DNA from 3 places in the Haloleucobacter albus genome. Region 2 is predicted to be linked to each of the others. Evidence: predicted binding sites of a transcription regulator. Region 2 holds the regulator's gene; each other region holds the start of a gene.
The links. Region 2 encodes HrcA, which represses chaperone genes, less so after heat shock. Its sites were predicted from a motif close to GTTAGCACTCNCNNNNNGNGAGTGCTAAC; they were not measured.
Positions count from the first base shown of each region.

Region 1 (5,212 bases), on a different contig from region 2:
GCGTGAGAGTTGTCCGGCGGGTCGGCGGCCGGAAGAGCCACCCGGACTTTCACCGGGTCCTGACGATTGAGGCTGTGTTAACCGCACTTGCGCGGCAACGCAACAGAGCCGTGCGATCTGAAAGCCTTGCTCCCCCCACGCCCATCTTGGGCAAAGCCCCTGCCCCCTGCCCCCTGCCCCCTGCGGAGTTCGCATGAAAAAGGCGCAGCCCTTGCGGACTGCGCCTTATTTTCAGTGCACCGGAGCCGGACAGCCGGCCCCGGAGAATGTCACAGACCTCAGAAGTCCATGCCACCCATACCACCCATGCCGCCGCCGGGCATGGCGGGCATGCCCGCATCCTTCTTCGGCAGTTCGGCCACCAGAGCTTCGGTGGTCACGATCAGGGCCGCGATGGAGGCCGCATCCTGCAGCGCGGTGCGCACGACCTTGGCCGGGTCCACGATGCCGGTGGCGATCATGTCGACATATTCTTCGGACTGCGCATTGAAGCCGAAGTTCGCGTCGTTGTTCTCGAGAACCTTGCCCACCACGATGGAGCCTTCCACGCCGGCATTCTCAGCGATCTGGCGGATGGGGGCCTCAAGGGCGCGCAGCACGATCTTCAGACCGGCGGCGATGTCGGGATTGTCGGAAGACAAGCCTTCGACAGCCTTCTTGGCGCGCAGCAGGGCCACGCCACCACCGGGCACGATGCCTTCTTCCACCGCAGCGCGGGTGGCGTTCAGGGCGTCGTCCACGCGATCCTTCTTTTCCTTCACTTCCACTTCGGTGGAACCACCGACGCGGATCACCGCAACGCCGCCAGCCAGCTTGGCCAGACGTTCCTGGAGCTTCTCGCGGTCATAGTCGGAAGAGGTGGTCTCGATCTGCGCCTTGATCTGCGCCACACGGGCCTCGATCTCGGACTTCTCGCCCACGCCGTCGACAATGGTGGTCTTTTCCTTCTCGAGGATGACCTTCTTGGCGCGGCCCAGATCGTTCAGGCTGACATTCTCGAGCTTGATGCCGAGATCCTCGGAGATGACCTGGCCGCCGGTGAGGATGGCGATATCCTCCAGCATAGCCTTGCGACGGTCACCGAAGCCGGGAGCCTTCACGGCCGCAACCTTCAGACCGCCACGCAGCTTGTTGACCACCAGCGTGGCCAGAGCCTCGCCTTCCACGTCTTCAGCGATGATGACCAGCGGCTTGCCGGACTGCACGACAGCCTCAAGCACCGGCAGGATCGGCTGAAGGCCGGAGAGCTTCTTCTCGAAAATGAGAATGTAGGGCTCTTCCATGTCGGCGATCATCTTCTCCGCATTCGTCACGAAATACGGGGAGAGATAGCCACGGTCGAACTGCATGCCTTCCACGACATCCAGCTCGGTCTCGGCGGTCTTGGCTTCCTCGACGGTGATGACACCCTCATTGCCGACCTTCTGCATCGCGCCGGCGATCATCTCGCCGATGGCGGCATCACCGTTCGCGGAGATGGTGCCGACCTGGGCGACTTCCGAAGAGGCGGAAACCTTCTTGGCGCGGCCCTGCACGTCGGCGATGGCAGCGGCAACGGCCATGTCGATGCCGCGCTTCAGATCCATCGGGTTCATGCCGGCGGCAACCGACTTGGCACCTTCCTTCACGATGGCCTGGGCCAGAACGGTAGCAGTGGTGGTGCCGTCGCCAGCCAGATCATTGGTCTTGGACGCGACTTCGCGCACGAGCTGGGCGCCGAGATTCTCGAACTTGTCCTCAAGCTCGATTTCCTTCGCCACGGACACGCCGTCCTTGGTGATGCGCGGAGCGCCGAAGGACTTCTCAATCACCACATTACGACCCTTGGGGCCGAGGGTGACCTTCACGGCATTGGCGAGAATATCCACGCCACGCAGCAGCTTTTCGCGGGCGTCGGCAGAAAACTTGACGTCTTTGGCAGCCATATCGGCCTCCTGAAACTAGAAAAAGATCATGACCGGCCCATCCGGGCCGACATTCCAGCGTGTCAGCCGACGACGCCCAGAATGTCGCTCTCCTTCATGATGAGCAGGTCCTGGCCGTCGATCTTCACCTCGGTGCCGGACCACTTGCCGAACAGCACCTTGTCGCCCGCCTTCACATCGAGGGGCACCAGCTTGCCGGCTTCGTCACGCGCGCCGGGACCGACAGCGATCACCTCGCCCTCCTGGGGCTTTTCCTTGGCGGTGTCGGGGATGATGATGCCGCCGGCGGTCTTCTGCTCGGCCTCGATACGCTTCACAACCACGCGGTCATGCAGGGGACGGAAGGACATGGTCAATTCCTCTCGAAACTGGGAAACGGGCCTTGCGGCCCGCAGCTGGCACTCTCGTTGGCCGAGTGCCAGGCTCAGGGTCGAGATAGGCAGCGCCCCCCTTTCCGTCAAGGCGGGGGGAACAGGAAAATACGCTCCTGCCCCCCATCTTTTTTTCTCGACATACGGTTGCTGCCACACTGTTGCAGATACGAAGCGGTAACTCCCGTCGCGCTATGGTAAAGACAGACAACAGCCACGGATCTACTCGCTTGGGCGAGCTTTTATCGACGCCGTGGCCTGAAGGCTTTATGGTTCTGCGAATGGGTGGCGCATGTCCCCCCACCGCAGCGGAAAACGAGATGGCGGAGGCCTCGGGGTAACTCATGAATCTGATGCTTGCATGGTTGAACGCGCGCAGTGAACGCCGCTCCGGCCTGGCCACAGGTGCGATGATCGGCGCGATGGGCCTCACTCTCGCCGCGTGCAGCACCACGCCGTCAGAGCCCCCGCCTCCGGCCCGGCCGGTCTTCACCAGCCCCATTTCGGCAGATCAGCTGGTAGGTAAATGGGGCCTTGCCGCCTATCATCGCCCGCAGGACGCCGCCCGCACGGAGAAGCAGGCTCGCGCCCAGTGCTCCAACCCCTATGTCATCACCAATGGCACCAGCGGCGGTGTGCTGATGTATCTGGCTGATGACAACAAGCTCTCCGAGCTTGTCTCCAAGGCCAATGGCGGGCCCACCTTCCTCGGCCTGCCCACGGAACCCGCCGGTGCCCAGAGAGACCGCCAGGTGGTGCGCTTCGATGGCAATGTGATGGTGCTGAAATGGGTGGATCCGGAAGTCTCCGGCCGCTACGGCACCATGATTTATGTGCGCTGCCCCTGAGGCTGCCAGACAGCCCCCTGCCGGCTGCCCCTGATTTTCGATGCCCCATACGCACCGCTGTCGCGTATGGGGCATTTTCATATGTACACAAGCCCGATACACGGCACGAAAAAAGCCGGAGGAAAGATCTCCCCTCCGGCTCATGTTTTTCAAACCTGAGAGCACCTGCATCCAGACAGGAGCGGCAACATCTCAGTCATCCATCTTCAGGGCGGCGATGAAGGCTTCCTGAGGAATCTCCACCTTGCCGAACTGGCGCATCTTCTTCTTGCCCTCTTTCTGCTTCTCCAGCAGCTTGCGCTTGCGGCTGACATCGCCGCCATAGCATTTGGCGGTCACATCCTTGCGCAAGGCGCGGATGGTCTCGCGGGCAATGATTTTCGCACCAATGGCCGCCTGCACCGGAATCTGGAACATGTGCTGCGGAATCAGCTCCTTCAGCTTTTCACACATCACACGACCGCGCGCTTCGGCGCGGGTGCGGTGCACCAGCATGGAGAGAGCATCCACCGGCTCAGCATTCACCAGCAGCGACATCTTCACCAGATCGCCGGGGCGATATTCGGTGATCTGGTAATCAAACGAGGCATAACCCTTGGAGATGGATTTCAGCCGATCATAGAAATCGAACACCACCTCGTTCAGCGGCAGATCATAGGTCACCATGGCGCGTGCGCCGACATAGGTGAGCTCAATCTGGTTGCCGCGCCGGTCCTGACACAGCTTGAGCACGGCGCCGAGATACTCATCCGGCGTCATGATAGTGGCGCGGATCCACGGCTCGCGGATTTCCTCGATTTTCACCACATCCGGCATATCGGCCGGATTGTGCAGCTCAATCACGGAGCCATCCGTCATCCCGATTTCATAGATGACCGAAGGTGCAGTGGCGATCAGGTCGAGATTGAACTCGCGCTCCAGCCGCTCCTGGATGATTTCCAGATGCAACAGGCCGAGAAAGCCGCAGCGGAAGCCGAAGCCCAGCGCCGCCGAGGTTTCCATCTCGAAGGAGAAGCTGGCATCGTTCAACCGCAGCTTGCCCATGGCGGCGCGCAGATCGTCAAAATCCGCAGCATCAACAGGGAACAGGCCGCAGAACACCACGGGCTGGGCCGGCTTGAAGCCCGGCAGCGCTTCCGCGCAGGAGCGCTTCTCCTCGGTGATGGTATCACCCACGCGGGTATCAGCCACTTCCTTGATGGAGCCGGTGAGGAAGCCGATTTCACCCGGCCCCAGTTCCTGCACGGCCACCATCTTGGGAGTGAACACACCCACCCGGTCCACATCATAGGATGCGCCGGAACCCAGCATCTTGATGCGCTGGCCCTTCTTGAGCACGCCATCCATAACGCGCACCAGAACCACCACGCCGAGATAGACATCGTACCAGCTATCCACCAGCAGCGCCTTCAGCGGCGCCTCACGGTCTCCGGTGGGGGGCGGCAGGCGCGTCACAATGGCTTCCAGCACCTGCTCCACATTCAGGCCGGTCTTGGCAGAAATGCCGATGGCATCGGAAGCGTCCAGACCGATCACATCCTCAATCTGCGCCTTCACCTTTTCCGGCTCGGCGGCCGGCAAGTCCACCTTGTTCAGGACGGGCACGATCTCATGGTCGTTGTCCAGCGCCTGATACACATTGGCCAAGGTCTGCGCCTCCACCCCCTGCGAGGCGTCCACTACCAGAAGAGAGCCTTCCACGGCGGCCAGCGAACGGTTCACCTCATAGGCAAAATCCACATGGCCGGGAGTGTCGATGAGGTTCAGCGTATAGATTTCGCCATCATGGGCCTTGTAGGCCAGGCGCACGGTCTGCGCCTTGATGGTGATGCCGCGTTCGCGCTCGATATCCATATTGTCGAGCACCTGATCGGTCATCTCACGGGCCGTGAGCCCGCCGGTGATCTGGATCAGCCGATCGGCAAGGGTGGACTTTCCATGGTCGATATGAGCGACGATGGAAAAATTGCGAATGTTCTTTTGAGCGCTGGCGGTCATCTTCGCCGCATAGCACCGGCTTGAGGCGGCTACAAGCCGGGAAACAGGCCAGATTGCGCAAGCCTGTCCG
Region 1 is NZ_JBQWAS010000023.1:131,670-136,881, reverse strand. It holds sul1 at 8-63, opposite strand; gene groL (chaperonin GroEL) at 279-1,925, opposite strand; gene groES (co-chaperone GroES) at 1,988-2,275, opposite strand; gene ACT6QH_RS07165 (hypothetical protein) at 2,641-3,144, shown strand; gene lepA (translation elongation factor 4) at 3,337-5,142, opposite strand.
Region 1: a site for HrcA is predicted at 2,320-2,348, ahead of groES (co-chaperone GroES). Genes of this name have one in related genera too.

Region 2 (5,212 bases):
CTTCAGCTCTTTGTCGATCCGGCCGAACTCTATCTGCTGGAAAGCATGATGTGGGATCAGGGCTATCTCACCGCCGGGCAGATGGCAGGGGCCTTCCAGATGCTGCGCTCCAATGATCTGGTGTGGTCGCGCATGGTGAAGGAGAATCTCATGGGTGAGCGCGCGCCCATGAATGATCTGATGGCCTGGAATGCCGATGCCACCCGCATGCCCTATCGGATGCATGCGGATTATTTGCGCAAGCTGTTCCTCAACAATGAGCTGGCGGCAGGGCGTTATGAAGTGAATGGACGGCCGATCTCCCTGCTCAATGTGCGCGCGCCGATCTTCGCCGTGGGCACGGAGCGGGACCATGTTGCGCCGTGGCGCTCCGTCTACAAAATCCACCAGCTTACCAGTTCGGAGATCACCTTCGTGCTCACATCCGGCGGCCACAATGCCGGCATTGTGAGCGAGCCGGGCCATCCGCGTCGACGCTATCGCATCCACACCACGCGGGCGCAGGAGCTGCATATGGGCGCTGAGCAGTGGGTGGAAGCCAATATCCCGCATGAGGGTTCGTGGTGGCCGGCATGGGAGGAATGGCTCACCGCGCATTCCTCGTCCGGGCGCTTCAGCCTGCCTCCCATGGGTGCGCCGGGCTATGAGCCGCTGTGCCCCGCGCCGGGCACTTACATCATGCAGCGCTGACAGGCTGAAAAGACAGGGGCGGGCCGGAAGGTCCGCCCTTTTGTGCTTGAGGGAGGCTCAGGGCACCAGAACGGCCGCACCCTGAAGTCGGCCATGGCGCAGATCATCCAGCGCCTCGTTGGCCTTGGCGAGCGGGTAGGGGGTGACATGGGGGGTGAGGCCCACCTGTGGAGCCAGCGCCAGAAACTCATGGGCGTCCTCACGCGTGAGGTTGGCCACCGAGAAAATCTTCCGCTCTTCCCACAGCCAGCGATAGGGAAAGGCGGGAATATCGCTCATATGAATGCCGCCACACACCACGCGCCCGCCCTTGCGCACGGCGCGCAGGGCCTGTGGCACCAGCTCACCCGCCGGGGCGAAGATGAGCGCCGCATCCAGTTCCACCGGGCAGGGTGCATCGGAAGGCCCGGCCCATGCCGCGCCCATGCTGCGGGCAAATGCCTGCGCGGCTTCATCGCCGGGGCGGGTGAAAGCATAGAATTCGCGCCCTTGCCAGCGCGCCACCTGCGCAATGATATGGGCCGCTGCGCCAAAGCCATAAAGCCCGATGCGCTTGCCGTCGCCAGCCATCTTCAGCGTGCGCCAGCCGATCAGCCCCGCACACAGCAGTGGCGCAAGGGCGGTATCCTCTCCCTCTTCTCCCATGGGATAGGTGAAGCTGGCGTCGGCAATGGTGTGGGTGGCGAAGCCGCCATCGCGGGTGCAGCCAGTGAACTCCGGCGTGTCGCAGAGATTTTCCTCATGCGCTGCGCAATAAGGGCAGGTGCCGCAGGCATGGCCCAGCCAGCCCACGCCCACACGCTCACCCATTTTCAGATGGGTGACACCCGCGCCCAGCTTGTCTACCCGGCCTACAATTTCATGGCCGGGCACGATGGGCAGGCGGGTTTCCGGCAATTCGCCATCCAGCACGTGAAGATCCGTGCGGCAGACCCCACAGGCCAGAACCCTGATGCGCACCTCGCCCGGTCCGGGTTCCGGCATGGGGCGATGCTCCATCTCCAGCCGGCCGCCGGGTTTGTTGAGAACCATCACATCCATGACGCATTCCTTTTGCTGGGGCAGACGGAAAATGAGAGGCTGGCTTAGCTGCCCTCGTCACCCGGCGCGCCCAGCACGCGAGAGACGATGCGGGCGGTGAAATCCACCATGGGCACGATCCGCCCGTAATTGAGCCTTGTGGGGCCGATGACGCCCAGAACCCCCAGCACGCGGCCCTGCCCGTCGCGATAGGGCGCAACAATGGTGGATGAGCCGGAAAGCGAGAACAGCCGGTTCTCCGAGCCGATGAAGATGCGCAGGGCCTGGCCTTCCTCCGCCCGGCCCAGCAGATCCACCACTTCGCTCTTGGCTTCCAGATCATCAAACAGCAGGCGGATGCGCTCCAGATCCTCCAGCGCATGCAGATCTTCCAGCAGCTTGGCCTGTCCGCGCACGATCAGCTTGCGCTCATGGGGCGCGCCATCCGACCAGGAGGCGAGGCCGGCCTCCACCACACGCGCGGTCAGCGAATCCAGATCGTTCTGCAATTCGGCTCGTAAATGTTCCATTTCGGCGCGGGCTTCCGCCAGGGTGCGGCCGCGAATATGGGCGTTGAGGAAATTGGTGGCTTCGGTCAGCGCCGCAGTCGGCAGGCCGGGAGGCAGGCTTAGAATACGGTTTTCCACCTGCCCGTCTTCCGAAACCAGAATGACCAGCGCCCGCCCCGGATCCAGCGGAACGAATTCCACATGGCGCAAGGCCGGGTCGGTCTTGGTAGCGGTCACCACGCCGGCTCCGCGGGTCAGGCCCGAAAGCAGGCTGGTGGCCTCCTTCAGCACGCCTTCCACCGTATTGGCGCGGGCGGCGGCGGCCATTTGCGCCTCGATGCTGGAGCGGTCGCTCTCATTCACATCGCCGATTTCCATCAACGCATCCACGAAGAAGCGTAGGCCCCTCTCCGTGGGCAGACGCCCGGCGCTGGTGTGTGGCGCATAGATGAGGCCGGCGGATTCCAGATCCGCCATCACATTGCGCACCGAGGCGGCGGAAAGCTGCATGGGCAGCAGGCGCGCCACATTGCGCGAACCCACCGGCTCTCCCGTGGCCAGATAGCTTTCCACGATCTGCCGGAAGATCTCGCGGGAGCGGGCATCAATCTGCGCCAGAGCGCCGGCCGTGGTGGAGAACAGCAGATCACGCATGGCGAGCCTTTCCGGTGACATCACCCCTATATGTGACATCACCCTTATATGTGTCGTCACCCTTAATATGTGTCGACTTGCACTCATGGCTTCAAGTTTCGTTGTGCTTGCGCCGCCATCCTCCTAAAAGGGGCGCCACACGGCTCAAGATGAATGAGGTTTCCCATGCGCCCCAGCAAGCGCGCCGCCAATGAAATGCGCGCAGTTTCCTTCGAGCGGGGCGTGATGCGCCACGCGGAAGGCTCCTGCCTCGTGAAATTCGGCGATACCCATGTGCTGGTTTCCGCCACGCTGGAAGAGCGCCTGCCGCCATGGTTGAAGGGCCAGGGCAAGGGCTGGGTCACGGCGGAATATTCCATGCTGCCGCGCGCCACCCATGACCGGACCCGCCGCGAATCGTCCGTCGGCAAGGTGTCCGGCCGCACGCAGGAAATCCAGCGCCTGATCGGCCGCTCCCTGCGCACCGCCACCGATCTCGTCGGTATGGGCGAAAAGCAGATCACGGTGGATTGTGATGTGTTGCAGGCCGATGGTGGCACCCGCACTGCGGCCATTACCGGGGCGTGGGTAGCCCTGCATGATTGCTTCGAGTGGATGTATTCGCGCTCCATGGTGCGCCAAAATCCGCTGAAGGATCATGTCGCTGCCGTCTCCTGCGGTATTTATGACGGCACGCCGGTGCTCGATCTGGATTATGCCGAGGATTCCACCGCCGAGACCGACGCCAATTTCGTGATGACCGGCTCTGGCGGCATTGTTGAAATTCAGGGCACGGCCGAGAAGACCCCCTTTACCCAGGATGAATTGCTCTCGCTTCTTGGTCTGGCGCGCGAAGGGGTGGACCATCTCGTGGCGCTTCAGAAACAGGCGCTCAAGTGATGGGTCGCATTCTCGAAGGCAAGGTGGTCATCGCCACCCATAATGCTGGCAAGCTGAAGGAAATGCGCGAGCTGCTCGCGCCTTATGGCATTGAGCTGGTGTCTGCTGCGGAACTGAACCTGCCCGAGCCGGAAGAGACCGAGAATACCTTTGCCGGCAATGCTCGCATCAAGGCGGAAGCGGCGGCGCGGGCGGCGCAGCTTCCTGCTTTCGCCGATGATTCCGGTCTTGCGGTGGAAGGTCTGGGCGGTGCGCCCGGCATTTTCAGCGCCCGTTGGGCCGGGCCGGAGAAGGATTTCGCCGCCGCCATGGCCAAGGTGCATCATGCGCTGGAGGCCACCGGCGCCAAAAGCGGGGCAGAGCGGGCGGCCCGCTTCGTCTCGGCCCTGTGCGTGGCCTGGCCGGATGGGCATGTGGAAGAGTTTCTTGGCGAGGTGAAGGGCGAGATCGTCTGGCCCCCGCGCGGCGAGAAGGGCTTCGGCTATGATCCGGTTTTTCAGCCGGAAGGCCACACCCGCACCTTTGGCGAAATGAACGCCGAGGAAAAGCACGGCTTGCCCCCGCTGGGCGAGGGGCTCTCCCATCGCGCCCGCGCTTTTCTGAAACTGGCTGAGGGCTGCCTGAAAAGCGCCTGAAAAAAGCCTGAAAAAAGCCTGAAATATACCATCCGCCCTTGGCGGGTGGTTTTCAGGTTGTGTGCTTTCTGCAACTATGTGCCGCCGGGTCAGTTACAATCAGGCGGGGGCGCATGATTTGCAGAAAGCGGAACATTATCTTTGTGCACATTCCCAAATGCGGGGGCACATCCATAGAAAATGCCTTGTGGCCGCATGAGGCGGACCGCACCGAGGCCAATCTCTGGATGGGTTTTGTGCGGCCCATGTACAACAAGTACCAGACCGGTGGCTTGCAGCATCTCACGGCGCAGCAGATCCGCACCGAGGTGGGGTCTCAGCTTTTCGAAACCTGTTTCCGCTTCGCAATTGTGCGCCATCCGCTGGCGCGGCTGATTTCGCAATACAGATATATGGCGTCACGCCCGGATCTGCGGGATTTTGTCGGCCTGCCGGAGCATTTTGATTTTTCCACCTATCTTGATGCCATCTTCGCGAAGGCCCATGTGCAGTGGACGCCACATCATGTCTTTCTTCGGGATGAAGAGGGGCGCATGCTGGTCAACCAGATCTACAAGCTGGAAACCCTCTCGCAGAACTGGCCGGTATTCTGCGCCGATCTTGGCGTGCGTATCCCGCTTCTGCATGACAATAAAAGCGCTCATGTGTCGCAACCCAGGATTTCTGCGGCCGACCGGGCGCGGGTGGAAGAGTTTTATGCGGAAGATTATGCCCTTCTGGATTATGCGCGCTGAGGCAAGGCGCTGCCCCGTCACAGTATGGGCGGCAATGTGGGTCTCGGCGGCATGAGCGCGCGGCCTCAGCTCTCGCGCGCACCGGAAGGTG
Region 2 is NZ_JBQWAS010000028.1:138,920-144,131, reverse strand. It holds gene ACT6QH_RS10635 (PHA/PHB synthase family protein) at 1-690, shown strand, start outside; gene ACT6QH_RS10630 (zinc-dependent alcohol dehydrogenase family protein) at 748-1,731, opposite strand; gene hrcA (heat-inducible transcriptional repressor HrcA) at 1,776-2,873, opposite strand; gene rph (ribonuclease PH) at 3,039-3,752, shown strand; gene rdgB (RdgB/HAM1 family non-canonical purine NTP pyrophosphatase) at 3,752-4,387, shown strand; gene ACT6QH_RS10610 (sulfotransferase family 2 domain-containing protein) at 4,501-5,121, shown strand; gene hemW (radical SAM family heme chaperone HemW) at 5,173-5,212, shown strand, end outside.

Region 3 (5,212 bases), on a different contig from region 2:
AAGCCCCAGAACGACAAGGGCCAGCGCGGTAACCGCATAACCAATGGCGATAATCACGCCATCACGCTCCACCAGCCCAAGCCCCAGCACGCACACAGCAATGCCCGGCGGAATGTTTCCGAAGATGGGGATAGGCAGAAACGCCAGCACCAGCCCCAGCACAACCACCAGCACACCCACTCCCCGCCGCCCTGCGGCTCCGGAAACCTGCGGAAGACGCGGCCGGGACCAGTTCTCGAAGCGCTCGATATAGGGCCGCGAGGTATTCACGATCTTTTCCAGGACAGAACGTGAAAAGGTGCGCCGGGATATGATCTCCGGCAGCCACACTTCCTGCCGGCCCAACGCCATCTGCAAGCCGATGAGCGCAAGAATGATACCGCAAATCACCGGAAGGCCTGGCGGCATGGGAATGCAGTTGGGAATGCCGAAAATCAGCAGAAGGATGCCAAAGGCACGGTTGCGCAGCGCATTCACCAGATCACCAACCGCCACCTTGTCCCCCTCCGTGGCGACGAGGACAGCAGCGAGCAATTCAGATGTGCGGGGTGTGCGGTGGTCCAAAACGGCCTCGTGGGCGAATGATGACCTTCCTCAAGGTCACCCCCTAATAACACCGGAAAAGCGGCAGCGTCAGGGCTTATATTAAGGAAGTGCGCCCACGTCCATGCACATGCGGAACATATCGTCCGAACAATCTGGCCCGAAGCATGATAGCAACATGCGCGCCCGTCCGGCCTGCAACCTGCGGGCGTTTCCAGGCACGCATGCGCCATGATCATTCATGCAGAGCCCGCACCGCTGCTCGCCTTCAATGCAGCGTGTACAAGCCGTCCACAGCGCGCATTTCAGCGGGCTTGATGAGCCCGCAATGCGCCACCCGCACCGAATGCAACCGCCCTTCAATCTCCCTGGTCCAGAAGCTGAGGAACTTGTTCAGCTCTGGAAATTCCGGGCATTTGTCATAGTCCTGCCAGAGATAGCTCTGCAACAGAGAGGGGTGATCCGGCAGATGATAGAGAATTTCTGCCGTGGCCAGCACAAAGCCTTCCCACTGCCGGGCAAAATCACGCGAAACCGTCTCTCGCGGCGGAACGATTGATGCCATGGTGACACCTCCATCTCTGGCTAAGCTAATATTTGACCTCTCACATCGGGCAAAACGGTTCTTTTCACGCACCTCGGGAACACATGCAGATCTTGCTTGCTCCGCATGATGACTTCAGGGAAAAGCCCTGAGGCTTGCCCCGAGGCTCACGGCCAGTATCCGCACAACCACTCCGCGGCGCCAAGCCTGAAAAATGTGTTTCCATTGCAAAAACAAAGAGCTGTCAGCCATACGAGCAGACTGCTGACAAAATCCGCCGCATCTGAATTTCAGGATTTACGGCCCTGAACCATGGCTTCCGATTGCTTTCGCCAAGCGCCTTTACGGCGGCTTTTTGGCACTCGAGAGCAAAGAGTGCCAAAAAAATCATGGCAGCCCCTTGCAGGCTGCGGGGCTGGCTCCTAGATCGGCCCTAAGCCGGGTTTTACAGCCCGGTGCCTCGAAAATCAGCAAAGCAACTGGAGATTTTCCCCGATGGGTTTCCGTCCTCTGCATGATCGCGTTGTCGTCAAGCGCCTCGACGCTGAGCAGAAGTCCGCCGGCGGTATCATTATTCCCGATACCGCGAAGGAAAAGCCCCAGCAGGGCGAAGTCGTTTCCGTGGGTCCCGGCGCGCGCAACGAAAAGGGCGAACTCGTGGCCCTTGACGTGAAGGCTGGCGACAAGGTGCTGTTCGGCAAATGGTCCGGCACCGAAGTGAAGATTGACGGGCAGGATCTGCTCATCATGAAGGAAAGCGACATCCTCGGCGTGCTCTGAGGCTCAGCTCTTCAAGCACAATTCCCCGGCCTGACGGCCACCTGCCCCTCCGCACGATGGCGGAATGGGGCATGACCCAGACATTTATGCTTTCAAGGAGCAAGGCACATGGCTGCCAAGGACGTGAAATTCTCCGTTGAAGCCCGCGACAAGGTTCTGCGTGGCGTCGACATCCTCGCCAACGCCGTGAAGGTGACGCTCGGCCCCAAGGGTCGCAACGTGGTTCTGGAGCGCTCTTTCGGCGCGCCGCGCATCACCAAGGACGGCGTGTCCGTGGCGAAGGAAATCGAGCTGGAAGATCGCTTCGAGAATCTCGGCGCCCAGCTCGTGCGTGAAGTGGCCTCCAAGACCAATGATCTGGCTGGCGACGGCACCACCACCGCCACTGTTCTGGCGCAGGCCATCGTGAAGGAAGGCGCCAAGGCGGTTGCCGCCGGCATGAACCCGATGGATCTGAAGCGCGGCATCGATATCGCCGTGGATCTCGTGGTGAAGGATCTGGCCGCCAAGTCCAAGAAGATCACCTCCAATGAGGAGATCGCGCAGGTTGGCACCATCTCCGCCAATGGCGACGTTGAAGTCGGCAGCTTCCTTGCCGAAGCCATGCAGAAGGTTGGCAACGAGGGTGTCATCACCGTCGAGGAAGCCAAGACCGCCGAGACCGAGCTGGATGTCGTGGAAGGCATGCAGTTCGACCGTGGCTATCTCTCCCCCTACTTCGTCACCAACTCCGAAAAGATGCGGGTTGAGTTCGAAGATCCCTACATTCTCATCAATGAGAAGAAGCTCGGCAATTTGCAGGAGATCCTGCCGCTGCTCGAGGCTGTGGTGCAGTCCGGCAAGCCGCTGCTCATCATTGCTGAAGATGTGGAAGGCGAGGCTCTGGCCACGCTGGTGGTCAACAAGCTGCGTGGTGGCCTGAAGGTTGCGGCCGTGAAGGCCCCCGGCTTTGGTGATCGTCGCAAGGCCATGTTGCAGGATATCGCCATCCTTACCGGCGGCCAGGTCATCTCCGAAGACCTCGGCATCAAGCTGGAAGGCGTCACGCTGGACCAGCTCGGCCGCGCCAAGAAGGTGGTGATCGAGAAGGAAGACACCACCATCGTTGACGGTGTTGGCTCCAAGGAAGAGATCAACGCCCGCGTGGCCCAGATCAAGGCGCAGATCGAGGAAACCTCCTCTGATTATGACCGCGAGAAGCTTCAGGAGCGTCTCGCCAAGCTCGCCGGCGGTGTGGCTGTCGTGCGCGTTGGTGGTGCAACCGAAGTCGAAGTGAAGGAAAAGAAGGATCGCGTGGACGATGCCCTGAACGCCACCCGCGCTGCGGTGGAAGAAGGCATTGTGCCCGGCGGCGGTACCGCCCTGCTGCGCGCCCTGAAGGTTCTGGAAGCTGTCGAAGTCGCGAATGCCGACCAGAAGACCGGCGTCGAGATCGTGCGCCGCGCGCTTCAGGCTCCGGCCCGCCAGATCGCCTCCAACGCAGGTGATGACGGTTCGCTCGTGGTCGGCAAGGTGCTGGAAGCAGCTGAATATGACTTCGGCTACAACGCCCAGACCGGCGAGTTCGTGGACATGATCAAGGCTGGCGTGCTTGATCCCACCAAGGTGGTGCGCACCGCCCTTCAGGACGCGGCTTCCGTGGCTGGCCTGCTCATCACCACAGAAGCTCTGGTCGCAGAACTGCCCAAGGCTGAAGGCGCTGCTGCGCCGGCCATGCCCGGCGGCATGGGTGGTATGGGCGGCATGGGTGGCATGGGCTTCTGAGCCCGGCCCGAATACCGCGCCACAGGGCACGCTCCATACAGGGCACAGCCTGAGGCCCGAACTCAAGACCCTGACGGCCGGACCTCGTGTCCGGCCGTTTTCATGTCGGCCAGGAACAAAACATGCGGAGGCGGCTCCGCCGTGTTTTTGCCACTCTGCCGTGATTATTGAACGGATCAGAAGGGTGGCAAATCTGCCCTCAACCTTCTCCCTCTCCAGAGGCGCACCCTTTATTCCTGCGCCGGCCTGAGGGACTTTCCCATCTTTTGACCGGAAAAACCCGTCCTGCGCTCGCATTTCCGCGCGGCGGGCTTATGCTCCTGTCACGCTCTTCCATTGGAAAACAGAAATAGTGCCGAAACGCCCCACCAAGCGCCCCATCAAACCCACATCTGCTCGCCCGGCCCGCAGCCGCGCGGCCCGCAAGCGCACGGCCGCAGAATTCGATCAGGTGCAGAAGGCGCTTGTCATCGCCCCCCATGCCACGGGCGAAATGCCAACCAAGAAACAGATCCTGTCCTTCATTGCCGCCAATGGCGGTGATGTCGGCAAACGCGAAATTGCCCGTGCCTTTGGCCTTTCCGGCGCTCAGAAAATGGAATTGAAGGCAGTGCTGCGCGAACTGGCCGATGATGGCACGGTGGATCGCCGCCGCCGCAAACTGCATGTGCCCGGCGCCCTGCCCGGCGTGGTGCTGGCCGACATTTCCAGCCGCGATTCGGATGGCGAACTGATCGCCACCCCGCTGGAATGGGATACGGAAGAACATGGCGAGCCGCCGCGCATTCTGGTGCGCGTGCCGCGCAGTTCCGGCCGCACGCCCCGCCGCTCCGTCACGCCCGGCCTGTCAGACCGTGTTCTCTTGCGCATTATTGAAGAGCCGATAGACGGTGAAGGCCTGCATGTCGGCCGTGTCATCAAGGTTCTGGAAAAAGCCCGTCGGCAGATTCTTGGCATTTTCCGCGCTCTGCCGGAAGGAGGCGGACGCATCGTTCCTGTCGAGAAAAAATCCGCCGGGCGCGAGCTTCAGGTGCCGGCGGGTGCGGAAGAAGGCGCGGCGGATGGCGATCTCGTCACCGTGGAAATGCTGCGACAGCGCGTGTTCGGCCTGCCCATGGCCCGCGTGAAGGAGAAGCTCGGTTCCCTGAACAACGAAAAGGCTGTGAGCCTGATCGCCCTGCATTCGCATGGCATTCCCCATGTCTTTCCAGAAGCTGTGCTGAAAGAGGCTGAGGCGGCCTCCCATGCCACGCTGAAAGGTCGGGAAGACTGGCGCAAGTTACCTCTTCTCACCATTGATCCGCCTGACGCCAAGGATCATGACGATGCCGTTCATGCCGTAGAGGATACGGACCCGGATAATCCCGGCGGCTTTATCGTCTCCGTCGCCATCGCCGATGTGGCCGCCTATGTGCGCCCCGGCACCGCGCTGGACCGTGAAGCCCTGATGCGCGGCAATTCAGTCTACTTCCCGGATCGCGTCGTACCCATGCTGCCAGAGCGCATCTCGAATGATCTGTGCTCCCTGCGCCCGCTGGAAGACAGGCCAGCCATGGCCGTGCGCATGGTGATTGGCGCGAA
Region 3 is NZ_JBQWAS010000019.1:112,361-117,572, reverse strand. It holds gene ACT6QH_RS03895 (exopolysaccharide biosynthesis protein) at 1-564, opposite strand, end outside; gene ACT6QH_RS03890 (usg protein) at 812-1,108, opposite strand; gene groES (co-chaperone GroES) at 1,583-1,867, shown strand; gene groL (chaperonin GroEL) at 1,976-3,631, shown strand; gene rnr (ribonuclease R) at 4,125-5,212, shown strand, end outside.
Region 3: a site for HrcA is predicted at 1,442-1,470, ahead of groES (co-chaperone GroES). Genes of this name have one in related genera too.